3 regions of the Janthinobacterium sp. SUN120 genome follow, and region 1 is predicted to be linked to each of the others. Evidence: predicted binding sites of a transcription regulator. Region 1 holds the regulator's gene; each other region holds the start of a gene.

The links. Region 1 encodes sigma-54, which starts transcription at its own class of promoters, with help from an activator protein. Its sites were predicted from a motif close to TGGCANGNAANCTGCTTT; they were not measured.
Region 2: a site for sigma-54 is predicted at 5,804-5,821, ahead of prpB (methylisocitrate lyase). Genes of this name have one in related genera too.
Region 3: a site for sigma-54 is predicted at 3,485-3,502, ahead of O0879_RS28375 (beta-propeller fold lactonase family protein). Genes of this name have one in related genera too.

What each region holds. Positions count from the first base shown of each region.
Region 1 covers NZ_JAPUBW010000006.1:187,711-195,150, reverse strand. Annotated here, with positions in the region: gene lptC (LPS export ABC transporter periplasmic protein LptC) at 1-205, shown strand, start outside; gene lptA (lipopolysaccharide transport periplasmic protein LptA) at 231-812, shown strand; gene lptB (LPS export ABC transporter ATP-binding protein) at 812-1,567, shown strand; gene O0879_RS25335 (RNA polymerase factor sigma-54) at 1,572-3,050, shown strand; gene raiA (ribosome-associated translation inhibitor RaiA) at 3,120-3,482, shown strand; gene O0879_RS25325 (enoyl-CoA hydratase/isomerase family protein) at 3,611-4,696, shown strand; gene rapZ (RNase adapter RapZ) at 4,697-5,560, opposite strand; gene hprK (HPr(Ser) kinase/phosphatase) at 5,676-6,611, opposite strand; gene O0879_RS25310 (PTS sugar transporter subunit IIA) at 6,648-7,130, opposite strand.
Region 2 covers NZ_JAPUBW010000001.1:202,364-209,803, reverse strand. Annotated here, with positions in the region: gene prpF (2-methylaconitate cis-trans isomerase PrpF) at 1-952, opposite strand, end outside; gene acnD (Fe/S-dependent 2-methylisocitrate dehydratase AcnD) at 1,012-3,606, opposite strand; gene prpC (2-methylcitrate synthase) at 3,618-4,772, opposite strand; gene prpB (methylisocitrate lyase) at 4,854-5,741, opposite strand; gene O0879_RS00905 (hypothetical protein) at 6,107-6,355, opposite strand; gene O0879_RS00900 (hypothetical protein) at 6,478-6,714, opposite strand; gene O0879_RS00895 (MBL fold metallo-hydrolase) at 6,892-7,440, shown strand, end outside.
Region 3 covers NZ_JAPUBW010000009.1:6,418-13,857, forward strand. Annotated here, with positions in the region: gene pedF (cytochrome c-550 PedF) at 1-305, shown strand, start outside; gene O0879_RS28365 (transporter substrate-binding domain-containing protein) at 331-1,164, shown strand; gene O0879_RS28370 (TonB-dependent receptor) at 1,224-3,362, opposite strand; gene O0879_RS28375 (beta-propeller fold lactonase family protein) at 3,567-4,523, shown strand; gene adh (aldehyde dehydrogenase) at 4,868-6,388, shown strand; gene O0879_RS28385 (DUF779 domain-containing protein) at 6,444-6,833, shown strand; gene O0879_RS28390 (PQQ-dependent methanol/ethanol family dehydrogenase) at 6,883-7,440, shown strand, end outside.

The DNA.
Region 1 (7,440 bases):
CCTGACGGTCAAGACGGAAGCGCTGACGGTGTTCCCGGACGAGGAAAGAATGGAAACGGATGTGCCTGTCGATATCCTGACGGGCGCCTCGCGCATCAATGGCGTCGGCATGAAGGCGAATAACGCCACCGGCGTCGTGGAAGTGCAGAATGCGCTGCGCATGGTCCTCCCGCCGAAACCGCGCCCGGCCGCGGCGGCAAAATGACAGAATGAAACAAGGAAACCATATTATGAAGAACATCTTGCTGTTGACCGTATTTTCGCTGGCCATCATGGGCGTGGCGCATGCCGAGAAGGCCGATTCCGAGAAGGAAGCCGTCATCACGGCACGCAGCGGCCACGTCGATGACATCAAGCAGGTGCGCACCCTGACGGGTGACGTCGTGCTGGTCAAGGGTACCCTGACCATGAAGGCGGGCCGGGCCCTGATCACGGAAGACCCGCAAGGCTACCAGTTCATCACCTTCTGGGCCGATCCCGGCAAGCTCGCGACCTTCCGCCAGAAGCGCGATGGCGCGGGCGACCTGTGGGTCGAAGGCGAAGCGGAGCGCGTGGAATACGACAACAAGACGGAAGTGGTGAAACTGTTTTCCAGAGCCAAGCTGACGCGCCTGGAAGGGGCGAAAGTCACCGATGTGGCCAACGGCGCCTTCATCTCGTATGACAGCCGCAAGGAAGAATTTGCGATGGAAAATTCCAACAGCGGCACCAGCACCGCCGATGGCGGCAGCGTGCGCATGGTGATCCAGCCGAAGACCAAGGCGCCGGCAGCGGAGAAAGCGCCGGCCACGCCCGCGCCAGGAAAGAAATAATGGAAAATACACGTTGCGGCAGCACCCTGATCGTTCGCGGGCTGCAAAAAACCTATGGCAAGCGGCAAGTCGTGCATGATGTCTCGCTGCAAGTCGAATGCGGCGAAGTGGTGGGCTTGCTGGGCCCGAACGGCGCCGGCAAGACCACCTCGTTCTACATGATCGTCGGCCTGGTGCCGTCCGATGGCGGCAGCATCGATATCAGCGGCGTGGATATCTCCAGCCTGCCGATCCACCGCCGCGCACAGATGGGCCTGTCCTACCTGCCGCAGGAAGCGTCCGTCTTCCGCAAGCTGACGGTGGAAGACAATATCCGCGCCGTGCTGGAAATCCAGACCGTCGAAGGCCGTCCGCTGACGAAGGCCGAGATCGAGGAACGGCTGGATAAATTGCTGGCCGACCTGCAGATTGAAAAGCTGCGCGAGAACCAGGCGCTGTCCCTGTCCGGTGGCGAACGCCGCCGCGTGGAAATCGCCCGCGCGCTGGCCACCGATCCCCGTTTCGTGCTGCTCGACGAGCCGTTCGCCGGCGTCGATCCGATCGCCGTGATCGAGATCCAGCGCATCGTGCGTTTCTTGAAGGAGCGCAATATCGGCGTGCTGATTACCGATCATAATGTGCGTGAGACGCTGGGTATTTGCGACCGCGCCTACATCATCAACCAGGGCTCGGTGCTGGCGTCGGGACGCCCCGACGACATCATTGCGAACGAGTCGGTACGCCGGGTCTATCTGGGCGAACACTTCCGCATGTAAGCCAATGAAACAATCATTGCAGCTGCGCACTTCGCAGCACCTGGCACTGACGCCGCAGTTGCAGCAATCGATACGCCTGTTGCAATTGTCTACCCTGGAATTGCACCAGGAATTAGAGCAATTGCTGACGGACAATCCCTTGCTCGAACGCCTCGACGATCCGCTCGACCGTTCGCTGCGCCTGCTGTCCGACGGGGCCTTGAGCTCCACGGCCGCACCGGCCGAAGGGCCGCCCCAGCCACCAGGCCAGGAGGCGCCCGCAGCGCCGGCCGAAGCGGAAGCGTTTGACGGCGAGGGTGGCGACAGCCCGGCCGCCGCGGATGGCGGCGACAGCGACTGGAGCGAGGCGAGCCGGGGCAAGGCGCCCGACGACGAAGATTCGCGTCCGCAATTGGAGGCTCATCACTGCACGCTGCGCGAACACCTGATGGAGCAGATGCGCGTGACGGTGCTCGAATTGCGCGACCGCGCGCTGGTCGAGCTGATCATCGACGCGCTCGACGACAATGGCTACCTGGAAGAGTCGCTCGACGACATCCTGGCGCGCCTGCCGGAAGAGCTGGAAATCGACGCCGACGAGATGCGCACGGCCTTGTCGCTGCTGCAAAGTTTCGATCCGCCGGGCGTGGGCGCGCGCAACGCGTCCGAATGCCTGGCCCTGCAAATCAAGCGCTTGCCGCACATCGCCATGGTGACGCGGCGCATGGCCCTCGTGATCGTGGAAAAGCACCTGGCCTGGTTTGCCCAGCGCGATTTCAACAAGCTGAAAAAAGCCCTCGATTGCGACGATGAAGACTTGCGCGAAGCGCAGACGGTGATTCGCCAGTGCAATCCGCATCCGGGCGCCGTGTTCGCCTCGGACGTCTCCGATTACGTGGTGCCCGACGTCGTCGTCAAGCGCGCGCGCAATGGCTGGCAAGTCACCCTGAACAACGACGTCATGCCGCGCCTGCGCGTCAACGCCATGTACGCCAACTTGCTCAAGCAGGGCAAGGGGGAGGGCGCCATGGGCGCACAGTTGCAGGAAGCCAAGTGGCTGATCAAGAATATGCGCCAGCGCTTCGACACGATCCTGCGTGTGGCGCAGGCGATAGTAGAAAGACAAAAGAACTTTTTCTCGCATGGGGCCGTTGCCATGCGCCCCCTTGTGCTCCGTGAAATAGCTGATACACTGGGTTTACACGAGAGTACTATCTCGCGGGTAACAACTCAAAAGTACATGCTGACCCCGCACGGCATGTTCGAGTTGAAATATTTCTTTGGTAGCCACGTCGCCACCGAAGCGGGGGGCGAAGCGTCATCGACGGCGATACGGGCATTGATCGTGCAACTGACAGGAGCAGAAGACCCTAAAAATCCTTTATCCGACAGTAAGATTGCGGACATGCTGGGGGAACAAGGCATGGTGATTGCGCGACGTACTGTTGCCAAATACCGGGAAGCATTAAAAATTCCGCCAGTGAGCCTGCGTAAGTGTTTGTAAGTTTTTTTCGGTTCCTCTGCGGGCCGGATAGGATGGACCGCACGAACCCGATCATCTTTAGGAGTGTGTATGAATCTCACCATCAGCGGACATCATCTCGAAGTGACACCAGCCATCCGTGAATACGTACAAACGAAGCTGGAGCGCGTGAAACGTCATTTCGATCAAGTCATCGATATCGCCGTGATTCTGACCGTGGATAACCTCAAAGAGAAAGAAAAACGTCAAAAGGCTGAAGTCAACCTGCGTTTGAGCGGCAAGACTGTCTATGTGGAAAGCTTGGCGCACGACCTGTACGCCGCGATCGATACCCTGATCGACAAGCTCGATAGGCAAGTGATGAAATACAAAACCAAAGTGCAAGGGCACGGTAAAGAGGCGATCAAGCATCTGCCAGACAACTCCGAGGAAGAAGCCGTCGTCGCCGTCTAAGGCCACCCGCTTCCAGCAGTTGTGATCAACTAAGGGCGCACATTGCGCCCTTTTTTGCGCCCAGCGGAACGCAATGTTCCCCGCGCAGGTATTAGAATATTCGCACTTTCACTTCTTTCTAGCCTGCCATGAGCGACTTCGTCCAGACTTCCATCCGCAACCGCACCGGGCACATCGTGCTCGACCGTCCGAAAGCCTTGAATTCCCTGTCGCTGGAGATGGTGCGCGCCCTGAGCGCGGCCCTGCTGGCCTGGCGCGACGATCCGCAGGTGGACGCCGTCGTGATCCGCTCCAGCAGCGATAAGGCCCTGTGCGCCGGTGGCGACATCCGTTTCTTTTACGATGCGGGTCTGGCCACGCCGCAAGGCGGCAGCGCCCTGCTGGAAGATTTCTTTACGGAAGAATATGCTTTAAATCATTTAATTCATTTCTACCCGAAACCGTATATCGCCGTGATGGATGGCGTGGTGATGGGCGGCGGCATGGGTGTGGCGCAAGCCGGGCCAGGCAACCGCTTGCGCATCGTGACGGGCCGCACGCGCATGGCCATGCCGGAAGTCAATATCGGCCTGTTTCCGGACGTGGGCGGCAGTTATTTCCTGTCCCGCCTGGCCGGCCAGCTGGGCCTGTACCTGGGCTTGACGGGCTTGACGATCAACGCGGCCGACGCCCTGTACACGGGCCTGGCCGATGTCTACCTGCCCGAAGCGCAGATGGGGGCGCTGCTGGACCTGTTTGAATCGACGCCGGGCGAGGCCTTGCCTGTGGCCATCAAGGCGCTGGCGGCACCATTCCAGGCCGAGGCAGGCGTTTCTCCCCTGGCCACGGCGCGCGCGGCGCTGGACCGCCATTTCAGCGCGGGTTCGGTGGCGGCCATCATGGCTTCGCTGGCGCAGGACGACAGTGCGTTCGCCACCAAGGCGCTGGCGGCCATGCGCCTGCGTTCGCCCTTGATGATGTCGGTGACCCTGGAGTTGCTGCAGCGGGGCGCCCACCTGGGCGTGGCCGATTGCCTGCGCCTGGAGCGCACAGTCGTGCGCCACAATTTCGAACATGGCGAAGTGCTCGAGGGCGTGCGCGCGCTGGTGGTCGACAAGGACAATGCCCCCCGCTGGAATCCCGCCAGCCTGGACGAAGTCGACGCGGCCATGGTGGCGCGCTTCTTTGCGCCCGTCTGGCCGGCTGCGGCGCATCCGCTGCGCCACCTCGATTAACTAGCTGCGCTCGCGGTGGCGTAGAACCACGCGCTCGTTGGGTCCGAAATATTGCGCCAGCCGCTCCGCCATGTACACGGAGCGGTGCTGGCCGCCCGTGCAGCCGAGGGCTACCGTCAGGTAGCTGCGGTTGTCGGACTTGAATGATGGCAACCATTTCTCGATGAAGGCGCGGATGTCGGCCAGCAGTTCCAGCGCGCTGGGCTGCGCGTCGAGGAAGGCGATCACGGGTGCGTCGCGTCCATCGAGGGGGCGCAAGGCCAGGTCGTAATAGGGATTCGGCAAGGCCCGCACGTCGAAGACGAAATCGGCATCCAGCGGCACGCCCAGCTTGAAGGCGAACGATTCGAAGAACAGGGTCAGCGGCGCGCGTTCGGAGGCGACGATATCCTTGATCCAGGCACGCAGCTTGTTGGCGCTCAGTTCCGACGTGTCGATCACATGGCCCAGCTGTTCGATGGTCGACAGGCGTTCGCGCTCTTCCGAAATGCACTCGATCAGGGTGCGGCGGCTGGCCGGATTCTGGTTCGGACGCAATTCGTGCGACAGCGGATGGCTGCGCCGTGTTTCCGAGAAGCGGGCCACCAGCGAATGCGTGGTGGCTGTCAGGAACATGACCTTGACGTCGTGCCCCTGGTCGCGCAGCAGGGCCACATTGTGCGGCAGGCTGGTCAGCGACTCGGCGCTGCGCGCATCGACGGCGACGGCCAGTTGCGGTGTACCTTCGTCGAGCAGGGTCTGCACCAGGCTGGGCAGCAAGGCCGGTGGCAGGTTGTCGACACAATAGTAACCGGTATCTTCCAGCACATTGAGCGCGACGGATTTACCGGAGCCGGATATTCCGGTGATAAGGACGATATGCATAACCCGATCATACAATAAAGACCGGCGCTCCGCTCCCAAGGCAACTATCTTTACAAATTATTGCAATTTCGACTGTAGTATTGGTTAAACAAAAGAGGGCGTGCTTCTTGCAACGCTAGTCGCCGCTCATTGCCAAACGTTGCCGTTCCATGAACTCCTGCAAGGTATCGATGCCGCGCAGTTGCAAAATCGTATTGCGCACGGCCGCTTCCAGCAGCACGGCGATGTTGCGGCCGGCGGCGACGGGGATGACGACCTTGCGCACAGGCAAGCCCAGCACGTCTTCCGTGGGGAACAGGAAAGGCAGGCGCTCGACTTCTTCTTCCAGCGCGTTGCGGCGCACCAAGTGCACGATCAGCTTCAGACGCATCTTGCGGCGTACGGCCGTCTCGCCAAAGATGGCCTTGATATCGAGCAAGCCGAGTCCCCGCACTTCCAGCAGGTTTTGCAGCAGGGGCGGACAGCGGCCTTCGATCATATTGGGCGCGATGCGCGAGAATTCGACGGCGTCGTCGGCCACCAGGCCGTGGCTACGCGAGATCAGTTCCAGTCCCAGCTCGCTCTTGCCCAGGCCCGAGTCGCCCGTGATCAGCACGCCCACGCCCAGCACGTCCATGAACACGCCATGCATGATGATGCGTTGCGCCAACTTTTTCGACAGGTAGACGCGCAGGAAGTCGATTACTTGCGCGGCCGGCAGCGGGGTGGAGAACAGGGGGATGTTTTGCTCGTCGCAGATGGCGAGGATGTCGGGCGGCGTTTCCAGCCCTTGCGCGATGATCAGCGCGGGCGGACCGCCGGCGATCAGTTCGCCGATCACGTGGGTGCGCGTGTTGACCTTCAGACGCTGGTAGTAATTGATTTCCTGGTGGCCGAAGACCTGGATGCGGCCCGGATGGATCAGGTTCAAGTGGCCCACCTGGTCGGCGGCCGACGAGACGTCGCCCGAGATCAGGCGCTCGCCGCCGGGGAAGCCGGCGAACCAGCCCAGTTGCAGACTTTCACGATTATCGTCGTACAGGCGTTGTATCGTCAGCGGCGTTTGCAACATGGCAGTCTTCTTCAGGAGTGGAGGAATACCTGAAGTTTAACCTGCCGCTTGCAGACTGGGTTGCCAATTGACGATGCGCGAATGCACGGATTTCGGTTCCGGATCCGTGGCCAATGCCGTGCGGAAGGCGTCGTCGGAAAACATTTCGGCGATTTCCGACAGGATTTCCAGATGTTGCTGGGTGACATGATCTGGAATCAGCAGGAAAAACAGCAAATTGACGGGCTTGCCATCGGGCGATTCGAATGGAATCGGCTCGGCCAGGCGCACGAAGGCGCCCAGCGGCGCTTTCAAGGTTTTGCTGCCCTTGACCCTGCCATGCGGCACGGCCACGCCATGGCCCAGACCGGTCGAGCCCAGGCGTTCGCGGGCAAACAGATTGTCCGAGACGGTAGAGCGGGCGATGCCGTAATTGTTTTCGAAGATCAGGCCGGCTTGCTCGAAGGCGCGCTTTTTACTGGAGACTTCCAGGTCCAGCAGGACGTTTTCGAGGGATAATATTTTGCTAAGATTAGTCATGACACTCAATGAAATGGTGCAATGCGCAGAGGGCTTGCGAGCCGAATTATAGGCCTGTTTCGGCGGCCTGTAACGCCAATTCTCAACAGTATACGCCCGCTGCGGGCGCAGTGGGCGCTACAGCCCACGTGGTCATCATTTTAGCAAAAAAATAACATCGGCGTGTATCGGCTATTTCTTGATTAAAAACACGCGGTGCGCCGGTTTTTCCGCCGCCGAATGCCGATTTTCCGATTTTTCAGCGTCTTTGACATGCTCTGCGGCACTACTGCAACGTTGTTTTAAAACACAGCCAACATTCCTGTTGGCA
Region 2 (7,440 bases), on a different contig from region 1:
GATGTAATTTACCCATCGACATGGCGCGCACCAGCAAGTCGATCTCGCCCGCTGCCACCTGCTTGCCGCTGGACGAGACATAGCCGGCAGGCCTGGCGACAAAGGCCACCTTCGGCGTGTGCTGGCGTTTCGCCGCTTCATCGAGATGCGCGATGAGTCCCATGCGCAAGGCGCCATGCGCGCGGATGGTTTCGAAGCGGGCCAGCGCCACCGGATCGCCATTGATGGCGTCCTGCAGTTCCGTGCCCGTGTAGCCGATGGCGTCCGCATCGACAAAAATCGTCGGGATGCCGGCGTTGATCATCGTGACCTTTAAAACACCGATGCCGGGTACGTCCAGGTCGTCGACAAGGTTACCGGTAGGAAACATAGCCGAGCTGGCCCCATCGCCGCCCTCCTCGTCTGCCGCCGGATCGAGAAATTCCAGTTTCACTTCGGCGGCCGGGAAAGTCACGCCATCGAGTTCGAAGCCGCCCGTTTCCTGCACTTCGCCATGCGTCATGGGCACGTGGGCGATGATGGTCTTGCCGATATTGGCTTGCCAGATGCGCACCGTGGCGATGCCGTTTTGCGGCACGCGGGCGGCGTCCACCAGGCCGCTGGCGATGGCGAACGAGCCGACGGCGGCCGACAGGTTGCCGCAATTGCCGCTCCAGTCGACGAAAGGCTTGTCGATGGAGACCTGGCCGAACAGGTAGTCGACGTCGTGGTCAAGCTTGGCGCTTTTTGCCAGGATCACCGTCTTGCTGGTGCTCGAGGTAGCGCCGCCCATGCCGTCGATCTGCTTGCCGTAGGGGTCGGGGCTGCCGATCACGCGCAGCAGCAGCGCATCGCGCGCGGCGCCCGGCACTTGCGCGCTGGCCGGCAAATCCTGCAGGCGGAAAAACACGCCCTTGCTGGTGCCGCCGCGCATGTAGGTGGCGGGGATTTTGATTTGGGGTACGTGGGTCATAGGGTTTCCTGAAAAGCCGGGCAGCGCGCCTGCGCGCCACCCGGTGAATGACGAACTGCTTACGCTGCCTTGGACGACTCGAGGAAATCCTGCGCGAAGCGCTGAAGAACGCCGCCCGCCTCGTAGATCGACACCTCTTCCGCCGTATCGAGGCGGCAGGTGACGGGCACTTCAACCGTTTCGCCGTTCTTGCGGTGGATCAGCAAGGTCAAGGTGGAGCGCGGCGTGCGCTCGCCGACGACGTCATAGGTTTCGCTGCCGTCCAGGCCCAGGGTCTTGCGGTTCACGCCAGCCAAAAATTCCAGCGGCAAGACGCCCATGCCCACCAGGTTGGTACGGTGGATGCGTTCGAAACCTTCGGCCACGATGGCTTCCACACCGGCCAGGCGCACGCCCTTGGCGGCCCAGTCGCGCGAGGAACCCTGGCCATAGTCGGCGCCGGCGATGATGATCAATGGCTGCTTGCGCTCCATGTACACCTCGATGGCTTCCCACATGCGCGAGATTTTGCCTTCCGGCTCGATGCGCGTGAGCGAACCGGCTTTCACTTTGCCGTCCTCGATGACCATCTCGTTCTTCAGGGTCGGGTTGGCAAACGTGGCGCGCTGCGCCGTCAGATGGTCGCCCCGGTGCGTGGCATAGGAATTGAAGTCTTCCTCGGGCAAGCCCATTTTCGCCAGGTATTCACCGGCCGCGCTATCGAGCATGATGGCGTTCGACGGCGACAGGTGGTCGGTGGTGATGTTGTCGCCCAGGACGGCCAGCGGACGCATGCCTTTCAAGGGGCGCGCGCCAGCCAGCGCGCCTTCCCAGTACGGCGGACGGCGGATGTATGTCGTCTGCGGACGCCAGTCGTACAGGGGGCTGACCTTGATGCCGTCGTCCGCCTGCGCGGCAAACATCGGAATGTACACCTTGCGGAACTGCTCCGGCTTGACGCTGGAAGCGACGATGGCGTCGATTTCCTCGTCCGACGGCCAGATATCCTTGAGCAGAATCGGCTTGCCATCCGCATCATGGCCCAGCACATCCTTCTCGATGTCGAAGCGGATGGTGCCGGCGATCGCGTATGCCACCACCAGCGGCGGCGAGGCAAGGAACGCCTGTTTCGCGTACGGATGGATGCGGCCGTCGAAGTTGCGGTTGCCCGACAAGACGGCCGTCGCGTACAGGTCGCGCGACACCACTTCATCCTGGATCACGGGGTCGAGCGCGCCCGACATGCCGTTGCACGAGGTACAGGCGAATGCCACCACACCGAAGCCCAATGTTTCAAGCTCCGGCATCAGGCCCGCTTCCTGCAGATACAGTTCCACGGTTTTCGAGCCGGGCGCCAGCGACGATTTCACCCATGGCTTGCGGGTCAAACCGAGGCGGTTCGCATTGCGCGCGATCAAACCGGCGGCGATCATGTTGCGCGGGTTGTTCGTGTTGGTGCAACTGGTGATGGCCGCGATGATGACGGCGCCGTCCGGCATCTTGCCCGGTTCGTTTTCCACTACGCCGGAAATCCCGCGCGCGGCCAGTTCCGACGTCGGCACGCGGTTGTGCGGGTTCGACGGGCCGGCGATATTGCGCACGACGGACGACAGGTCGAAGCTCAAGACGCGCTCGTACTGCGCGTCCACCAGGCTGTCGGTCCACAGGCCCGTCTCTTTGGCGTACAGCTCCACCAGTTTCACCAGTTCGTCGTCGCGGCCCGTCAATTTCAGGTACTTGATGGTTTGCGCGTCGATGTAGAACATGGCGGCCGTGGCGCCGAACTCCGGCGCCATGTTGGAAATCGTGGCACGGTCGCCCAAGGTCAGGTGCGACGCGCCTTCGCCAAAGAATTCCAGGTAGGACGAAACGACCTTCTGCTTGCGCAGAAACTCCGTCAGCGCCAGCACCGTGTCGGTGGCCGTGATGCCCGGCTGCGGTTTGCCCGTCAGCTTGACGCCGATGATATCCGGCAGGCGCATCCACGAGGCGCGGCCCAGCATCACGCTTTCCGCTTCCAGGCCGCCCACGCCGATGGCGATCACGCCCAGCGCATCGACCATCGGCGTGTGCGAATCCGTGCCCACCAGCGTATCGGGATAGGCTACACCATTTTGCACCTGGATCACGGGCGACATGCGCTCAAGATTGATCTGGTGCAAGATGCCGTTGCCCGGCGGAATCACATCGACGTTTTTAAAGGCCTTCTTGGTCCAGTCGATGAAGTCGAAACGGTCTTCGTTGCGACGGTCTTCGATGGCGCGGTTCTTGGCGAAGGCGTCGGGGTCGAAACCGCCGCATTCGACGGCCAGCGAGTGGTCGACCACCAGCTGCGTCGGCACGACGGGGTTGACGAGGGCCGGATCGCCGCCCTGGGCCGCGATGGCGTCGCGCAAGCCGGCCAGGTCGACCAGGGCCGTCTGGCCCAGGATGTCATGGCAGACGACGCGCGCGGGGAACCATGGGAAGTCCAGGTCGCGGCGGCGTTCGATGAATTGGCTCAGCGAAGCGTTCAGGGTCGCCGGGTCGCAGCGGCGCACGAGGTTTTCCGCCAGCACGCGCGAGGTGTAGGGCAAGGTGGCGTAGGCGCCTGGCTGGATCGCATCGACGGCGGCACGCGTGTCGAAGTAGTCTAGTTGGGTGCCCGGCAAGGATTTGCGGTGCAAGGTGTTCATGTTGGTGCTCATTATTTACGGTCCTTGATCGGCACGAATTCCAGGTCTTCCGGACCCACGTAGTTGGCGCTCGGGCGGATGATCTTGTTGTCGATGCGCTGCTCGATGATGTGGGCGGCCCAGCCCGACGTGCGCGAGATGACGAACAGCGGCGTAAACATCGCCGTCGGCACGCCCATCATGTGGTACGACACGGCCGAGAACCAGTCCAGGTTCGGGAACATGTTCTTGATTTCCCACATGACCGATTCCAGGCGCTCGGCGATGTCGAACATTTTCGTGGAACCGGCTTCCTGCGACAGCGAACGGGCCACTTCCTTGATGACTTTATTACGCGGATCGGAAATCGTGTAGACGGGGTGGCCGAAGCCGATCACCACTTCCTTGTTGGCCACGCGTTCGCGGATGTCCGCTTCCGCTTCATCGGCGTTGTCGTAGCGTTTCTGGATATCCAGCGCCACTTCGTTCGCGCCGCCGTGTTTCGGGCCGCGCAGCGCGCCGATGGCGCCCGTGATGGCGGAATGGATGTCCGAACCCGTGCCGGCGATGACCCGGCTGGTGAAGGTCGATGCATTGAATTCGTGTTCCGCGTACAGGATCAGCGACGTGTGCATGGCTTTTTCCCACGACGCCGACGGTTTTTCGCCATGCAACAGGTGCAGGAAGTGGCCGCCGATCGAGTCGTCGTCCGTTTCCACTTCGATGCGCTTGCCGTTATGGCTGTAGTGGTACCAGTACAGCAGCATGGAGCCGAACGACGCCATCAGGCGGTCGGCGATGTCGCGCGCGCCCGGCGCGTTATGGTCGTCCTTCTCCGGCAGGGTACAGCCCAGCACGGACACGCCCGTGCGCATCACGTCCATCGGGTGGGCGGCGGCCGGCAGCGCTTCCAGCGCCAGTTTCACTGCCGACGGCAAGCCGCGCAGGGATTTCAACTTGGCCTTGTAGCCTTTCAGTTCAGCGGCTGTCGGCAGCTTGCCGTGCACCAGCAGGTAGGCGATTTCCTCGAACTCGCAGCTGTCGGCCACGTCCAGGATGTCATAGCCGCGGTAGTGCAAATCGTTGCCGGTCTTGCCGACCGAGCACAGCGCCGTGTTGCCGGCGGTGACGCCGGACAAGGCGACGGATTTTTTAGGCTTGAAAGTGGCGGCTTGCGGTGCGTTCATTGATTTCTCCAAAAATTGACTAGTCTCGGTTGCATCACTGCGGGGCCTGCATGCGGCCCCTGCTTCTTTACTTTTCTTTACTTATTTCTTTTGCGCGGCGAACAGTGCATCGAGCTTTTGCTCGAAATCGTGGTAATTGATCGATTCATACAGCTCCATGCGCGTCTGCATGGTGTCGACGACGTTCTTTTGCGTGCCGTCGCGGCGCAGCGCCTGATAGACGTTTTCCGCCGCCTTGTTCATGGCGCGGAAGGCCGACAGCGGATATAGCGCCAGGCCCACGTGGGCGCTGCGCAGTTCGTCCAGGGTGAACAGCGGCGTGGAACCGAATTCCGTGATGTTGGCCAGGATCGGCACGTTGACGGCCTTGGCGAACGTAGCGTACATGTCCAGGTCCGTGATGGCTTCCGGGAAGATCATGTCGGCACCCGCTTCGACGCAGGCGACGGCGCGTTCCAGCGCCGCTTCCAGGCCATCGACGGCCAGCGCATCGGTGCGCGCCATGATGACGAAGTTCGGGTCCGTGCGCGCATCGACGGCCGCCTTGATGCGGTCGACCATTTCTTCCTTGCTCACGATTTCCTTGCCCGGACGGTGACCGCAGCGCTTGGCGCCCACCTGGTCTTCGATGTGCAGGCCGGCCGCGCCGAACTTGATCATCGATTTCACCGTGCGCGCCACGTTGAAGGCGGACGAACCGAAGCCCGTGTCGGCGTCGACCAGCAGCGGCAGGTCGCACACGTCGGTGATGCGGCGGATATCGGTCAGCACGTCGTCCAGGCTGGAAATACCCAGGTCGGGCAAGCCCAGCGAGCCGGCCGCGACGCCGCCGCCGGACAGATAGATGGCTTTATAGCCGGCGCGCTTGGCCAGCAAGGCGTGGTTGGCGTTGATGGCGCCGACGACTTGCAACGGGGATTCTTCCTGAACGGCCTTGCGGAATGCGGCACCTGCGGAGTATTGAGTCATGTGTTCACCTTATGGGTTTCGGATGGTCCCGAATGTTTCACGGAGTGGCTATGAACATCAGTATTGCAAATGCCGTGCCAGGCCGGCGCGGCGCGGCGAACAACACGTGACGGCAGAGTGAAAACAGGCGACAAGGTGCCAGCCAGCGCTGCTGCGGGACTGTCACGCCAGGGAACAACGATGTCACGTTTGTCCTGTGCGATGTTTCATTATCGTTTCATAATTTCATTTTGAAACACAATATTGAAACATGCAACAGCGCTGGCTGAAAAGATGGGGGCAGGCACACGCGCCGCCGGTCGCGCGCAAAAAAAACAGCCGGCGGATGCCGGCTGCGGGAACACGATGACTGAAAGAGTAGAGAACTAGGCCAGCCGTACCAGCGGGTTGGCGATGATGTTGTCGATCTGGCGCACGGCTTCTTCGCAGGCGGCGGCAATGGCGCCCTCCTCGTCGTCGCGCACGAATTGCATGGTCGAGCCTTCGAATACTTCCAGGCCTTCGGCCGTGGCGCGCTCGATGTCGCAACTGGCCGACCATTTGCCGTCGGTGGTGGGCACGGCCAAGGGAACGATTTCCCAGCCTTTATAGTGAATTTTAGAACTGCTATCCATGGGTGCCTCCTTCGTGACTGACTCAATAGTGGAAATCGTAGCATGAAGCGCGGCTGGCAGCGACGTGTTTCACGCGCCAGCCGTGGTCAGGCTCACTTTCAGGCTAAACGATTTACGCTGGCTCAAGGCCGCAGCAGATTATCGACTTCCGTCCTGGCCACTTGCAGGCCCGCCGTGCAAGCCGTCTCGGGGGCCGCGTAGCCGCCCAGGGTGCGGCTGCGCGTGATCGCCTGCGCTTCCGGTTCGCCTTCGCGCTGCAGGCGGTAGGTGAAATCCCATAAATCGTCGTTATCCTTTTGCGGGGTCACGGAAATCCTAAAACCGCGGTACTGTTCGCTGCATGCAGTGATATCGTTCATGAATTCCTCCTTGGAAGAATGAGGTTACCATGCTGCTAGCGCCAGGGTGCGCACGACTGTGCCTGGCGCATGCGCGCCCGCTTATCTGTTTTTCGCATGTTAAATTCCAATTTTCAACATTTTTTGAGCGAACTCTGGCGATATAATGCCATTCCCTGTCCGCCCTTTGCCGCCGTGATGACCCCACAAATCCAAGCTTTCTTCGACCCCGCCACCGCCACCGTCACCTATGTTGTGTACGAGGCCGATGGGCGGGACTGCGCCATCATCGATTCCGTGCTCGACTACGATCCCAAGGCGGGCCGCACGTCCACCGCCTCGGCCGACAAGGTCATCGCCTTCGTGCGCGAACACGGCTTGCAATGCCGCTGGCTGCTGGAAACCCACGCGCACGCCGATCATCTTTCCGCCGCGCCCTACCTGCAGCAGCAGCTGGGCGGCGACGTGGCCATCGGCGCCGCCATCCAGACGGTGCAGCAGGCATTCGCGGCCGTCTACCACCAGGATGACGCCAGGGCCGACGGCTCGCAGTTCGACCAGCTGTTCGCGCCCGACCAGGTATTCCATATCGGCGAGCTGGAAGTACGCGCCCTGCACGTGCCCGGCCACACGCCGGCCGACCTGGCATACCAGATCGGCGACGCCGTGTTTGTCGGCGACACCCTGTTCATGCCGGACGTGGGCTCGGCCCGCTGCGACTTTCCCGGCGGCTCCGCCGCGCTGCTG
Region 3 (7,440 bases), on a different contig from region 1:
AACTGGCCTTGACAGTGGGCACCTCGGCCTACAACCAGAATTGCGCCCGCTGCCACGGCATCGAAGCCATCTCGGGCGGCATCGCGCCGGACTTGCGCCAGCTGGACCGCGATTGTTTCGGTATCAAGAATGAGACAAAGAAACAGGCGTGCTACAAGGAAACGGACAATTACTACCTGACCACCATCCGCCACGGTAAAGTGCGCAATGGGGCCGTGTACATGCCGCCGTTCGAAGGCGTGTTCAACCAGGAAGCCATGTGGGCCATCAAGACCTATCTGGAAACGCGCCGCGAATCGAATTAAGTCGAACTGATCACGAAGGAGTCCCATGCGTTCATTTCAATTCCGGGGCGCGCGCGCGATGATCTTGCTCGCTTGCCTGGCGCTGTGCGCCGCCGCGCCGGCGCGCGCCGACTGGCAAAAGGTGCAGCAGTCGGGCAGCCTGAAAGTGGCTGTGTACAACGAATTCGCGCCGTTTTCCGACAAGGGTACGGGCATCGATATCGATATTGCCGAAGCGCTGGCGAAAAAGCTGGGGCTGAAACTGAGCTTGTTGCCATTTCCCGCCGGCGAAAACCTCAACGACGATTTGCGCAATATGGTGTGGAAGGGACATTACCTCGGTTACGGCCCCGCCGATGTGATGTTGCATGTGCCGGTCGACAAGAAGTTGATGGCGGACAACGACAAGGTCGAGATCTTCGCGCCATACTATGTGGAAACCGTGCGCCTGGCGCGCAGTGCGCAAGCCGTGCCGCAATTCGATGGCGTCGCCTCGCTGGCCGGCAAGCGCATCGGCGTGGAAAAGGTGTCGATCGCGGCCATGCTGATGCTGGGCGAAGACAATGGCAAGTACCGCGACGACGTACGCATCTTCGATACGGCCGCCGAAGCCTTGCAGCAATTGCAGGCGGGCAAGCTCGACGCCGTGCTGGCCAACCGTTCGGAAATCGAATCGGTGCTGAAAAGCGATCCCGCTTTCCCCATGAGCGAAGTGGCGTTTGCTCGCCTGCCGCGTGCGGGCTGGGCCGTGGGCCTGGCCGTCAGCCGCCAGCAGCTCGACGTGGGCAAGTTGCTGCAGGCAGCCATGAATGAGATGGCTGCCAGCGGCGAATTGAAAGCCATCTTCGAGAAATATGGCGTGAAGGAAGCACGGCCGTAGCAGGCCATGTTGAATGACAATAAAGCCCGCGCATCGGAAGAGGCGCGGGCTTTTTAGTTTTAGAAACTATATTGGGCGCTAACGCCCAGCAACCAATTACGTCCCGGCGCCGCTTCATAGTAGCGCTTGTTGCTATCGCCAACGATGACGGAACCCACGTAGGTCTTGTCGAAAAGATTGTTCAGGCGGGCAAACTCCTTGAAGCGCCAATTGCCCACGTTTTGCCTGGCGTTGACGCGCGCATTGAATACCGTGTAGCCGGGCGCCGGTTTTTCGATGTTGCTGTCTTCCGCGTAGACCTGGTTGCTGGCCACGCTTTCCAGCGCTGCGCCAAAACGGTCGAACGTATCTTTCCAGGCCAGTTCAGCGAACAGGTTAGCGCTGGGTACACCCGGCAAGCGGCTGCCTTCGCGCACGCCGCCAAATGCCTGGTCATACACGGCATGCAGGCTGGTCAGCGCCACTTTGGTCGTGAAGCCGTATGGCAGGTTCGAATCCAGCGACACTTCCATGCCCTGGCGCAAGGTTTTACCCGCATTGCGATAGCTGGTGCGCCCGCCGCTGGACTTGTCGACCACCAGTTCGTCGTTGGTCTTGATCTGGAACAAGGCCGCATTCACGTGCGTGTTGTTGGCGATCCTGGCCTTGATACCCGCTTCCAGGTTGGTGCTGGTGGCCGGCTTCAAGTTGAAATTGAAGCCGCCGCCCGTGCCCGAGTAAAACAGTTCGTTCAAGGTTGGGGCCTCGAAACCGCGCGCGGCGCTGGCGTAGACGTTGACGTTCGGCGTCAGTTTATACAGCAGGCCCAGCACGGGCGTCGTGTGGCTGAACTCCAGGCTGCCGCTATCGTTGCCGTTGCTGAGGAAATGGTCGTCGACAGCCACTTTCATCTTGCTGTAGCGCACACCTGCGCTGAGCAGCCACGGGCCGCCTTGCCATTCCGCCTGGATATACGGATCGAGGCTGGAGACGACATTCTGCTCGTCGCGGCGCAGCTTGCCTTTTACGCCAAAGCTATTGCCAATGAAATTTTCATAGCCGGTGCGGTCGTCGCTGGAGCGGCCATAGTCGATGCCGATAGTCGTGCTCAGCTTGCCTCCGGCCAGCTGGTTCACGTGCAGCCAGTTGGTGTCGATGCCATAGAATTGGCGCTGGAAATCGACCACGCCGCCCGAATGGCTAGGCGGCGCCTGGAATCCCTTGGTAAACGCCTGGTACTGGATCACGTCGCGGTTGCCGCCATACACCATCACGTGCAGTCGGTCATCGCCGAACGACTGTTCATAAGTGGCGCCGATCTGCTGGTGATCGATGCTCTTGCGCGTGTTGTAGCGCTCGGCCAGGGTGCGTTTCGGGTTCTGCGTGTCCGTCGTGTCGATTTCGCCGGCGCGCGGGTTGGCGGCAAACGTGGGCCAGGTGACGCCCAGGGGATCTTGCGTGTTGCCTTGATGCAGGCTGTTGGCGACGATGGTCAGCTTGCTGTCCGCGGTGGGCTTGACGGTGATCTTGCCGAACGCTTGTTCGCGCGTGGCGGCGCTGTGGTCGCGGAAGCCGTCCGTGCGGAAGCGCGAGCCGTCGAGCACGTAGCCGATGCCGCCCGCCTGACCCTGCGCCGTCAAGTCTACCTTGCTGGTGCCGTAGCTGCCGCCCGTCACATTCAGCTCGACGGAAGGGGGATTTTGTCCATCCTTGGAAAACAGCTGGATCACGCCGCCCGAATGGTTGCCGTAGATGGCAGAAAACGGTCCGCGCAGCACTTCGATACGCTCGGCCGTATCGAGATTGAAAGTGGCGGCCTGGCCCTGGCCGTCCGGCATGCTGGCGGGAATGCCATCGCTGATCAATTTGACGCCGCGCACGCCGAAGGCCGAGCGGGCGCCGAAGCCGCGCGACGAGATTTGCAAGTCTTGCGCGTAGTTCTGGCGGTTTTGCACGACCAGGCCCGGCACGGCGGCCAGCGCTTCCGACGCGTTGACGCGGATTTGGCCATCCTGGATGCGGGCGCTGTCGACCACGTCGATCGAGGCCGGCACTTCCTGGCTGGGGTGGGCGATGCGGCTGCCGCTGACGACCACCGTATCCATGAATTGCCCATTGGCCGGGTCAGCTGCCTCGGCGGCAAAGACGTGAGGGGCGAGGGTGGCGCTGCCGGCGACAAACAGGCTGGCGATGGTGTTCAGGCGGAAACGATGCTGCATGCGGATTCTCCAATGTGAATAAAAGCCTGCTTGATCGCGTGCGCGGTACAGGTCTGCGTAGGTGTATCAAGCAATATGCCTGCCATGTCTCCATTGGTGGGCTGAAATTATACGCGTGTCAGTGGCACGGCGTTTGCATACGGTCATTGTCAGAGGCGCCGATGCGGCGCGCTTTCCCCTCGTTTTGCCATTGAAAAGGTGATTATGCCCAACTTCTTCTCGCGCTTGCGCCAGGTGTGCTGGCTGCTGCCGGCGCTCGCCAGCACCGCTGTCCAGGCCGCTCCATTTGCCTATGTTCCCAACGAAAAGTCGGGCACCTTGAGCGTGATCGACACGGCGACCGACCAGGTGGTGCGCCAGATCGCCGCAGGCAAGCGTCCGCGCGGCATCGCCGCCGACCCCACTGGGCGGCAATTGTTTGTCACGGACGCCGCCAGCAGCGCTTTGCTGCTGATCGACAACGCTGGCGGCGCGCCCGTGCGCACGGTGGCGCTGGGCAAGTCGCCCGAAGGCGTCAGCGCCTCGCAAGACGGTAGTCACGTGGCCGTTGCCGTCGAGGAAAACAATAGCGTGGCCTTGCTCGATGGCCAGACAGGTACCTTGCTCGCCGATATCAAGGTGCAGGGACGCAACCCGGAACATGCCGTCTTCAGCCCGGATGGGCGCTGGCTGCTGGTCAGCGCGGAAGAGGCGGAGCAAGTCGATGTCATTGATGTGGCGCAACGCCGCCAAGTCGCTTCCATCGCCGTGGGGCTGCGTCCGCGCGGCATCGGTTTCAGCCCGGACTCGGGCCGCGCCTACGTGGCGTGCGAACTGGTCAATGCCGTCTACGTGATCGACATGGCCGCGCGCAAGGCGATTGCCACCATTCCAGCGGGCAAGAATGCCAATGGCATCGCCGTCCATCCCGGCGGCAAGCAAGTGTATGTCTCGAACGGCATCGACGGTACGGTGATGGTGATCGACACGGCCAGCAATCAGGTCACGGCCACGATTGGCGTCGGCAAGCGCCCGTGGAACATGGCCATCACGCCGGACGGCGCCAAGCTGTACGTGGCCAATGGCCGCTCGAACAGCGTATCCGTCATCGACACGGCCAGCGCGCGCAAGGTGGCCGATATTGCCGTGGGTGAATTGCCATGGGGCGTGGTGATTCGTTGATTCCTTCATGGCACAGGCGCAGGTGTTCCAGTCTGGTACACCTGTTCCATTGTGCAGCGGCGGCGTGGCGGCACAGCAGGGCTGGCCCGGATTGGAACAGGATGCTGCCACCTTGTTCAAAACGCAAACAGAGCCACGCCCCCACCCAAGTCCGGGGCATGCGCTGAAAAGCGGGCCGGGATTGACGCCACGCCCTTGTAACGAGGGTAAAACCGGCTAAGTTTGTAGTGGGACGGCGAGCTGGCACGGCATTTGCGGAAGACTCCGTGTACTCACCCCATCTGTACCAGGACGTTTGATTTTAATTAAGTATTTCCATTCTAATTAACCCGATAGAGGACGACATGAATCTCGCAGACATCAGCAAACTGGGCGTAGCCAATCCCTTCAAACAACGCTATGACAATTACATCGGCGGCAAATTCGTTGCACCAGTAAAAGGTGAATACTTTCCTAACATCACGCCGATCACGGGCTTGCCGTTTTGCGAAATCGCCCGTTCCACGACGGAAGACGTCGAGCTGGCGCTGGACGCCGCGCACGCCGCCAAGGATGCCTGGGGCAAGACTTCGCCTGCCGAGCGCGCCAATATCCTGAACCGCATCGCCGACCGCATCGAACAGAACCTGAGCCTGATCGCCACGGCGGAAACCATCGACAACGGCAAGCCGATCCGCGAAACGATGAATGCCGACATTCCGCTGGCCATCGACCATTTCCGTTACTTCGCCGGCTGCATCCGCGCCCAGGAAGGTTCCGTCGCGCAAATCGATGCGGAAACCTATGCCTACCATTACCATGAGCCGCTGGGCGTCGTGGGCCAGATCATCCCGTGGAATTTCCCGATCCTGATGGCCGTGTGGAAACTGGCGCCAGCCCTGGCGGCAGGCAATTGCGTTGTCTTGAAACCGGCCGAGCAAACCCCGGCTTCCATCATGGTGTTGATCGAGCTGATCGGCGACCTGCTGCCGCCGGGCGTGCTGAACATCATCAACGGTTTCGGCCTGGAAGCGGGCAAGCCGCTGGCGTCGAGCAAGCGCATCGCCAAGATCGCCTTTACGGGCGAAACGGGCACGGGCCGTCTGATCATGGGCTATGCGGCGCAAAACCTGATTCCCGTCACGCTGGAACTGGGCGGCAAGTCGCCGAACATCTTCTTTGAAGACGTGATGGATGCGGATGATGATTATTTCGACAAGTGCCTGGAAGGTTTTGCGATGTTTGCGCTGAATCAAGGCGAAGTGTGCACCTGCCCGTCGCGCGTACTGATCCAGGAGTCGATCTACGAAAAATTCATCGAACGGGCCTTGAAGCGCGTGGCCGCCATCAAGCAGGGCAATCCGCTCGACTCCGCCACCATGATCGGCGCCCAGGCGTCGCAGGAGCAGCTGGAGAAAATCCTGTCCTACCTCGACATCGGCCGCCAGGAAGGCGCGGAAGTGCTGGCCGGCGGCGAGCGCAACACGCAGGCGGGCGACCTGGAAGGCGGCTATTACGTGCGTCCGACCGTGTTCAAGGGCAATAACAAGATGCGCATCTTCCAGGAAGAGATCTTCGGACCGGTCGTGTCCGTGACCACCTTCAAGGATGAGGCCGACGCGCTGGCGATTGCCAACGATACCTTGTACGGCCTGGGCGCCGGCCTGTGGACGCGCGACGGTTCCCGTGCCTTCCGCATGGGACGTGCCATCCAGGCGGGCCGCGTGTGGACCAATTGCTACCACCTGTATCCGGCCCATGCCGCGTTCGGCGGCTACAAGCAATCGGGTATCGGCCGCGAAAACCACAAGATGATGCTCGACCATTACCAGCAAACGAAGAACTTGCTGGTGAGCTATAGCCCGAAAGCGCTGGGCTTCTTCTAAACCGGCAACAGGCGCCGCGCTTGCTGTCCGGGCGCGGCGCGCAGAAAGGGATGCCATGAGTGCAGCAATTGCCCGGGTGGTCGCCACCGATGCGGCGCTGGAAATGATGGACAAGTTGCGCCAGCGTCACGGCCCGCTGATGTTTTTCCAGTCGGGCGGCTGCTGCGACGGCAGTGCGCCCATGTGCTACGCGCTGGGCGAGTTCGATGTCAGCGACACCGACATTTATCTCGGCAATTTGAATGGCACACCGTTCTACATGGGACTCGAGCAATTCGAGTACTGGGAGCATACCCAGTTGATTATCGATGTGGTCGATGGCAATGGCGGCATGTTTTCACTCGACAACGGCACGGGCAAGCGCTTTTTGACGCGCTCGCGCCTGTTCACCGATGAAGAGTGCGCGCTGTTGCATGCCCAGCCGCATGAGCACCGCAAGACTTGATACACACATACTAATAAAACAGAGGGAGATGATTGTGCAGAAAAAAATCATGGGGATACTCATCGGTTTGGGTTTGGCATCGCTGGCCCAGGCGGCCGACGTGGGCAATGTCACCAATGCCATGCTCGACAGCACGGCGAAGAATCCGGCCAGCGTCCTGTCGTTTGGCATGGGCACGCAAGGCCAGCGCTATTCGCCGTTGACGCAGATCAATGACAAGACCGTGGCCAAGCTGGTGCCGGCGTGGTCGTTTTCGTTCGGCGGCGAAAAGCAGCGGGGCCAGGAATCGCAGCCGTTGATTCACAACGGCAAGATGTTCGTCACGGCATCTTATTCGCGCATCTTTGCCGTCGACCTGAAAACGGGTGCCAAGCTGTGGAAATATGAGCATCGCTTGCCGGACGGCATCATGCCGTGCTGCGACGTGGTCAACCGCGGCGCGGCCCTGTATGGCAATCTGGTGATCTTCGGTACCCTGGACGCCTACCTGGTGGCGCTGGACCAGAACACGGGCAAGATCGTCTGGAAGGAAAAAGTGGACGATTACGCGGCCGGCTACTCGATGACGGCCGCGCCGCTGATCGCCGAAGGCTTGCTGCTGACGGGC